3 regions of the Synechococcus sp. 65AY6A5 genome follow, and region 3 is predicted to be linked to each of the others. Evidence: riboswitches for the same ligand, from Rfam matches in the RefSeq annotation. Region 3 holds a riboswitch; each other region holds the start of a gene.

Region 1 (2,255 bases), 930 kb from region 3:
GCCGGGCACGCGAAAGGCTTTGTTGAGGTAGAGGGCGTTGGCTGTTAGGACTTGATCTTCGGCCAGTTGCCAGGTGAGCTTGGCCTGCAAGTTGTGGTACTCCACCGCCGAGTTTTCCCGCCTGCCTGACTTGCCCAGCCGCTCAATGGCAAAGGGAAAGTCGTTGTTACTTTGCAGACGGCGATAGCTGAGCACCCAGCCCAGATCCTGGGCTTGGCCGCGACTTTGGATCCCTTGCTCATTGAGACCGTAGCTGCCGACCGCCGCTTCCAGCACCGTCTCCGTTTCTGGCTGCGGCTCCACCGTGACGATGTTGATCACGCCGCCAACGGCGTCTGAGCCGTACAGGGTAGAGCCGCCGCCGGGGGAGACTTCAATTCGCTCGACGACATCGGTGGTGATTTGGGAGAGGTCAAACCCCCCGAAAAAACCCAGATCGTTGAGAGGGCGGCCATCCAAGAGCACCAATACCTGCGCCGTTCGCGCCCCTCGCATGAATTGAGAGCTAAGAGCTCCCAACTGAGTTCCCGCTGTGCCATTGCTGAGGATCCCGGGCAAGTAGCGCAGGGCTTCCTGCACCGTCCTTGCCCCTTGCTGGCGCATCTGCTGGCGGGTGATGACGTAGACTGGGCGGGAAGACTCTCGCAGCAGGCCGGGACGGCGAAACGGGGTGGTGACGGGTTGATTCAAAATCTCGGCGCTGAGGCCGGTATCCAAGATTGCCTGCCCCCAGGCCGGGATCCCCAAACTCAAGATCCCCAGCCCAAGGCTGAGACATACAGTTACTTTCATCCGGTTGCTCCTGCTTCCGTGCGACGCGGAAGGGCTAAGCTTTGAGCCAAAGCCGCAGGCGGGCATCCTGACTGAGGGCCTCAGCCCATCACAGTTGCGGCACAGCGCCGGATTTGCACCGGACTTTCCCCATTGCTTGCCCTGGCTGATCCCCAGGACAACCTGACGGCACGGCTTTCCTCCCCATTGCTCTGGAAAAAGCCGTGCTAGGCATCATACATTCCCTGCTGGGGAGTTCCTATCCTGCCGGGGGGGATCCCTGGGCAGTGAGGTCAACGGAAGATCATCTCCGCCACCGCGTCAAAGCCGGCGTCCAACAGCCGATCCAAGACTGACTGGGCCTGGCTGCGGCTGTCGTAGAGGCCGGCCTGCAGCACCCTCCTGCCGTTGAACACGGTCTCCACCGCTTCGGGGACGAGCTGCCGCAGCCGCTGCAAATCGTCGCTGCCCTTGGGGGTCACCAGCACACGAAAGCGGGTGGCCGACTCTGCTGGGGCTACCGCCGGTTCTGGAGCCGCGGCAACGGGAACAGGGGGGGTTGTTGGGCTGCTGCCCGCTTGTCGGCGAGCCGGGGGTGGCAGGAGGGTAGTAATATCCGTGAGAGGAGCCACAGATTGCTGGCGGACGGGAGTGGCAGGAGCAGGCTCAACCGGTTGGGCAGGCGTGGTGGAGCCATCGGGGGTGAAGGGGACGGCAACAAACTCCTGGGGTTGAGCGCCTGCCGGCTGAGGGGGGGCACTGGGCAAAATGCGCCCTCCCGATCCCGCTGCAGGAGGGGGAACGGGGGCAGTCGATTGGGGCACCGTCACCACCGGCAAGGTGGGAGAGGCCGCCGCCGGCTGGGGATCCCTGCTGGGAGCCGGAGGCTCGGCCTGCGGAGGTGTGGGCAGCGTCAAGCCGCCTGCCGCAATGGGTGGCGGGGCGTTGCTGGGCAGCGCAGCCACCGTGGTCTGGCCGGCCAGATCCAGCTCCCCTTTGGTTTTGCCGGCCAGTTGGTTGCCATTGGCGTTGAGGCGCAGGCCGCGGGTGGCGTTGTGGATGTCGTACTGGCCGTTCCCCTCAAAGATGTTGTTGCCGGGATCCGAAGCCGTGCCCAAATCTGGCTGGGCGGTGGTGATAGCTGTCAGGCCAGTCTCCAGGTTGCGGGCAATGAGATTGTTGCGCAGGATGGGACGGGCGCTGCCGCCGACCACAATGCCGGTGCGGTTTTGCAGGATGCGGTTGTTGCGCACAATCGGCGCCGAGCGCTGGTCGATGGTGAGGCCAAAGCCGGTCTCTTGGAAGAGGTTGTTGACAATGGTGGGCTGGGAGGTGCCCAAGACGGAGATGCCGTTGGCCCCGTTTTTGTAGAAGCGGTTGCCTTCTATCCAGGGGTTGGAGGCGCCGGCGATGAAAATGCCGTCGTGGATGCTGCCCACAAAGCTGTTGTTGAGAATGCGCGGGGAAGCCGATTCTACCCAGAG
Region 2 (2,255 bases), on a different contig from region 3:
AGAATTGGGGATCCTGGTGAAAAGTGCCGACAGCCTGGAATTGGCCCACCACTTGCGCACGGTGGTCTTGGACAAAACTGGCACCCTGACCGAAGGTCGCCCTACCGTCACCGATATTTGGGCCCACGGCTCCTCTCCCCTGACGGTGTTGCGCCTGGCAGCGGCGGTGGAGCGGCACTCGGAACATCCTTTGGCCCAGGCGGTGGTGCAGAAAGCCGAAGCGGAAAAAATTGCCATCCCTCCTGCCCAGCATTTTCAGGCAAGGATAGGCAGTGGGGCAGAAGCCTGGGTGGAAGACCAGTGGATCCGCATCGGTCGGCTGAGCTGGCTACAGGAGATGGGGATCCCTTGGGATCCCTCTTGGTCAGAGCGGGTTCAGAATTGGGAAAGCCAGGGCAAAACGGTGATCGGCGTGGCGCAATCCCACCGTCTGGTGGGGCTGTTGGCCATTGCCGATCCGCTCAAACCCACCTCTCCTGAGGCAGTGCAACAGCTGCAACAGATGGGTCTAGAGGTGATCCTGCTAACCGGGGATAACCCCACTACGGCCCAAGCGATTGCCCGGCAGGCAGGCATTCAGCGGGTAATTGCCCAAGTCCGCCCCGATCAGAAGGCAGCTTACATTCGCAGCTTCAGACAACCTCGACACCGGGTGGCGATGGTGGGAGATGGCATTAACGATGCTCCGGCTCTGGCAGAAGCCGATGTGGGGATCGCCATTGGCACAGGTACGGATGTGGCGATGGCCGCCAGCGATATTACCCTCATGTCGGGGGATCTGCGGGGAGTCGCCACAGCCATTCAACTCAGCCGGGCCACCCTCAACAACATCCGCCAGAACCTCTTCTTCGCCTTTATCTACAATACGCTGGGGATCCCGATTGCCGCTGGGGCGCTCTATCCCTTTACAGGCTGGTTGCTCAACCCTATGCTGGCGGGGGCAGCCATGGCCCTGAGTTCCATTTCGGTGGTCGCCAATGCCCTGCGCCTGCGACACTTTCGAGCCCACAGACCGGCAGGCCGGCGTTAGGCCCTCTCCCAGGGGCAAGGGGGATTAGCGCGGCAACAGTTTTGCTGCCCTTTGAGCATGAGTCTGCCGTACCGCTCATGCCTCAGGGCTATCTTCTGGCAGACAAGGACATCCCCCCCAGGGGGCTTGGTGAACGACAAGCGGCAAGCTAACCTAAAAGGCTCAGGCAGACTGGGGAAAGCGCGGTGCAAATCCGCCACTGTGACGCAACTGTGATGGGATCCCTCCCTCAGCCAGAACACCCACCTGCCGTTGTCCTGTACCCCTTGCGATTCACAAGGAACGGAGTTTTTTGTGTTGAATACCCTCAGTTTTTCCCCTCCCCGTGCGGTTGGGCAGTTTTCTTCTCCTGCCTTGCCCCTGTTGCTCATCGGCCATGGATCCCGTGACCCTGAAGGGCAGCAAGCCTTTCTGGAGCTGGCCCAAGTTTATCAATCCCTCACCCCCCATCGGCCGGTGATCCCCTGCTTTTTGGAGCTAGCCCAGCCCAGTATTGCCCAGGGGGTGGAACAATGCTTGGCCCAAGGGTGGCAGGAGATCGTGGCCCTGCCGCTGCTGCTTTTTGGGGCGCGCCACAACAAGTTCGACGTGACGGTGGAGCTGGATCGTCTGCAGGCCCTCCACCCGCAGTTGCGCATCCACTACGGCGGGCCGCTGGGGATCCGGGTCGAGATCTTGCAACTGTTGCGGGAGCGATTGGCCACTCTGCTGGCTGCCCAGCCGCAGCAGATCCCAGGGGCGGAAACGGTGTTGCTGTTTGTCGGTCGCGGCTCCAGCGATCCCGAAGCCAACGCCGAAGCCTGTAAGCTGGCCCGGCTGCTTTGGGAAGGATCCGGGTTTGCTGCCGTGGAAACCTGCTTTATCGGCATCACCCATCCCCGCCTGCCGGTGGGTCTGGAGCGGGCCCTCTCTTGGCAGCCGCGCCGGGTGGTTGTGCTGCCCTATTTTCTCTTTACAGGGGTGCTGGTGAAAAAAATCGAGGCGGCGGTGCAAGAACGGCGACGCCAATACCCCGAGATCGACTGGCTGATGCTGCCGGAATTGGGCCTTGTGGACGCGGTGCTGCACAGCCTGCAGCAACTGGAGCAGGAAGCTCTCCAGGGCCAAACCCTGATGAACTGCCACCTCTGCAAGTTTCGCCTGGCGGTGAGCGCAGAGCTGGGAGCGGGGCATACTCATCACCATGACCATGACTCCCATGGGCACGGATCCCATCACCATCACT
Region 3 (2,255 bases):
TACCCCCGCCCCCAGGATCTTGTCGGCGGGGAAGCCGTGGGCTCTGACCAGTTCCAGGTTGTGGCCGCGGGTGAAGTCGAGGCTGAGGCCAGCTACCGGAAGCTCCACCGCCCAGGGGTAAGTCTCCCCCAAGTCGTCAAAGTAGGTAACCAGGTGGAGAGGGATCCCCACGCTTGCAAGCCAGCGGTAGGTCTGCTCCACCGCTTCCTGAAGACTTTTGCCTTCGCTGGTCACCAAGATGGGCTCATGGACTTGCACTTCCCGGATCCCCAGGCGCTGCAGCTCCTGCAAGAGTTCTCTGTAGAGAGGAAGCAGCTTCTCCAGATCCCCCCGCAACTCGCCAGAGCGCTGGCTTAGAGCAAGAAGGGTAACCGGACTGAGGAGGACGGGGCTGGTGCGGTTTCCTAGGATCCCTTGCGCCCGTCGCACCGTGGCCAGGAAGTCGTCGAAATGGGCCTGAGGGATCGCGTCGGCCTCAATTTCCGGCACCAGGTAGTGGTAGTTGGTGTCAAACCACTTGGTCATTTCCAAGGCCGGCAGCCCCTCCTGCCCCCGCGCCATGGCAAAGTAGCGCTCCAGGCCTGATAAGCTCTGAAACCGGGAGGGAATCAGCCCCAGCCAGGTGGCCCAGTCCAAAACGTGGTCGTAGAGGGTTTGATCTCCTACGGCAATGTGGTCGAGGTTGGCCTGTCGCTGGGTTCGCCAGGCCTGACTCTCCAGATCCTGCAGCGTCGCCAACAAGGCTTCCGCCTCCAGGGTGCCGCCCCAAAAGGCCTCCAGGGCTTTCTTCAGCTCGCGGCGCTTGCCCATGCGGGCATAGCCTAGGGTTTGAGTTTCAATGGCCATAAGGTACCTTGTCCTGAATCGAATTCGGTAATTGAGGTTGCCGCCAGTTGTCATCCAACCTAGGCAGCAAGAGATGGCCGCCGACATGCCTATCGGTGGCATCCCGGCAGAAGGTTTTCCCTAGGCCAGGAAACCTGCCGGAGCTGTCAAGGCGTTCCTTCACCCTGGCGGCTTGCCCACTCTGCACAGGGGGATGCCCAGAGGACTCTTTTGTGCAACCAAAGCGAGCAACCGTCCTCCTAGCTGCCCCTGAGCTAACTGCTCAGCTCTCTTGTCCGCGCTTTTGACTGAGTGCCTACGATCCGAGAGCGTCGAAAATCCGTAAGCAGGCCGATGAAAAAACTTCGAGACGGGAACGGGCTAACGTCAAAATGGGGAGCATATCTGTACCTCGCAGATATGGTGAACTGTGGAAAAACCGCCGGCGGGCATTCTGACTTGCTCAGTTTTGGAGGGGCTGGCTTGCGTCTCAAGGCCTCTTGCAACAACGAACTAGGGATCCCAAGTCCAAAACCGGCTCACAGCTGCGGGACAGCGGCAGATTCTCACTGCACTTTCCCCGTTGCCTCTGACGGCTGATCCCCGTCAGAACCGACAGTAGACTTTATCCTATCACTGGTTTTAGCGGGACTGGGCGGATTTGAACCGCCGACCTAGCGCTTAGGAGGCGCTTGCTCTATCCAGGCTGAGCTACAGCCCCAGGTCAGGTACCTCACTGATACTAGCAGAGAGGCTAGGGGGTATCGCCGCAAGGCTGCCGAGCAATAGCGTTCTTATGGAATTGCTGGAACAAAGGCTTTGCTTTCTGACACAAAACCCAACGCGGCGGCTCACCCCAGTAGTACTCTTTTTTCCAAATGGGCAAGCGCTCCTTGATTGCATCAATGATGTAACGTGCTCCAGCAAAAGCGGCGCCGCGATGTTCAGCTGTAGCACCAACCCAAACCGCAATATCACCAATTGCAAGATGACCCTGGCGGTGACAGGCAACAGCACCGCAGAGGCCAAACTTGGCGTGGGCTTCTCGGAGGATCTTCTCGCCCTCCTTCTGGGCAAGGATCTCGTAGACTTCGTACTCCAAGCTGAGAACAGGTTTGCCCTGGCTGTGGTTGCGTACCCAGCCCTCGAAGGTTACTAAGGCACCCGCTGTGTTATTGACGAGCAAACGACTGAGTTCAGCTGGCTGGATGGTGCTATCCACAATTAGAAAACGCAGCATTTAGCCCCCACAAACTGGTGGAATGAAAACTACCAAGGCACCTTCATCTATCGGCCTAGTCAAGTCACAGAACTCATGATTGACAGCAACCTTAACGTCCTCCGCTGCTAGCGAAAATCCATACTTTGCTTGCAGCTGCTGATAGAGCTCTAGGTAGTTTGCTGCACTGGTTTGCAGCACTTCGCTGCTC

The links. A riboswitch is a leader RNA that binds a small molecule or an ion and turns the genes downstream of it on or off. The one in region 3 is predicted to bind cobalamin.
Region 1: another riboswitch for cobalamin. It lies ahead of SYN65AY6A5_RS06005 (TonB-dependent receptor); the one in region 3 lies ahead of metE (5-methyltetrahydropteroyltriglutamate--homocysteine S-methyltransferase).
Region 2: another riboswitch for cobalamin. It lies ahead of SYN65AY6A5_RS13385 (sirohydrochlorin chelatase); the one in region 3 lies ahead of metE (5-methyltetrahydropteroyltriglutamate--homocysteine S-methyltransferase).

What each region holds. Positions count from the first base shown of each region.
Region 1 covers NZ_AXUW01000001.1:1,243,620-1,245,874, reverse strand. Annotated here, with positions in the region: gene SYN65AY6A5_RS06005 (TonB-dependent receptor) at 1-792, opposite strand, end outside; cobalamin riboswitch at 832-973, opposite strand; gene SYN65AY6A5_RS06000 (DUF1565 domain-containing protein) at 1,065-2,255, opposite strand, start outside.
Region 2 covers NZ_AXUW01000002.1:356,503-358,757, reverse strand. Annotated here, with positions in the region: gene SYN65AY6A5_RS13390 (heavy metal translocating P-type ATPase) at 1-1,030, shown strand, start outside; cobalamin riboswitch at 1,159-1,295, shown strand; gene SYN65AY6A5_RS13385 (sirohydrochlorin chelatase) at 1,325-2,255, shown strand, end outside.
Region 3 covers NZ_AXUW01000001.1:2,173,712-2,175,966, reverse strand. Annotated here, with positions in the region: gene metE (5-methyltetrahydropteroyltriglutamate--homocysteine S-methyltransferase) at 1-846, opposite strand, end outside; cobalamin riboswitch at 1,252-1,457, opposite strand; tRNA gene SYN65AY6A5_RS10315 (tRNA-Arg) at 1,472-1,546, opposite strand; gene SYN65AY6A5_RS10310 (molybdenum cofactor biosynthesis protein MoaE) at 1,580-2,065, opposite strand; gene SYN65AY6A5_RS10305 (MoaD/ThiS family protein) at 2,066-2,255, opposite strand, start outside.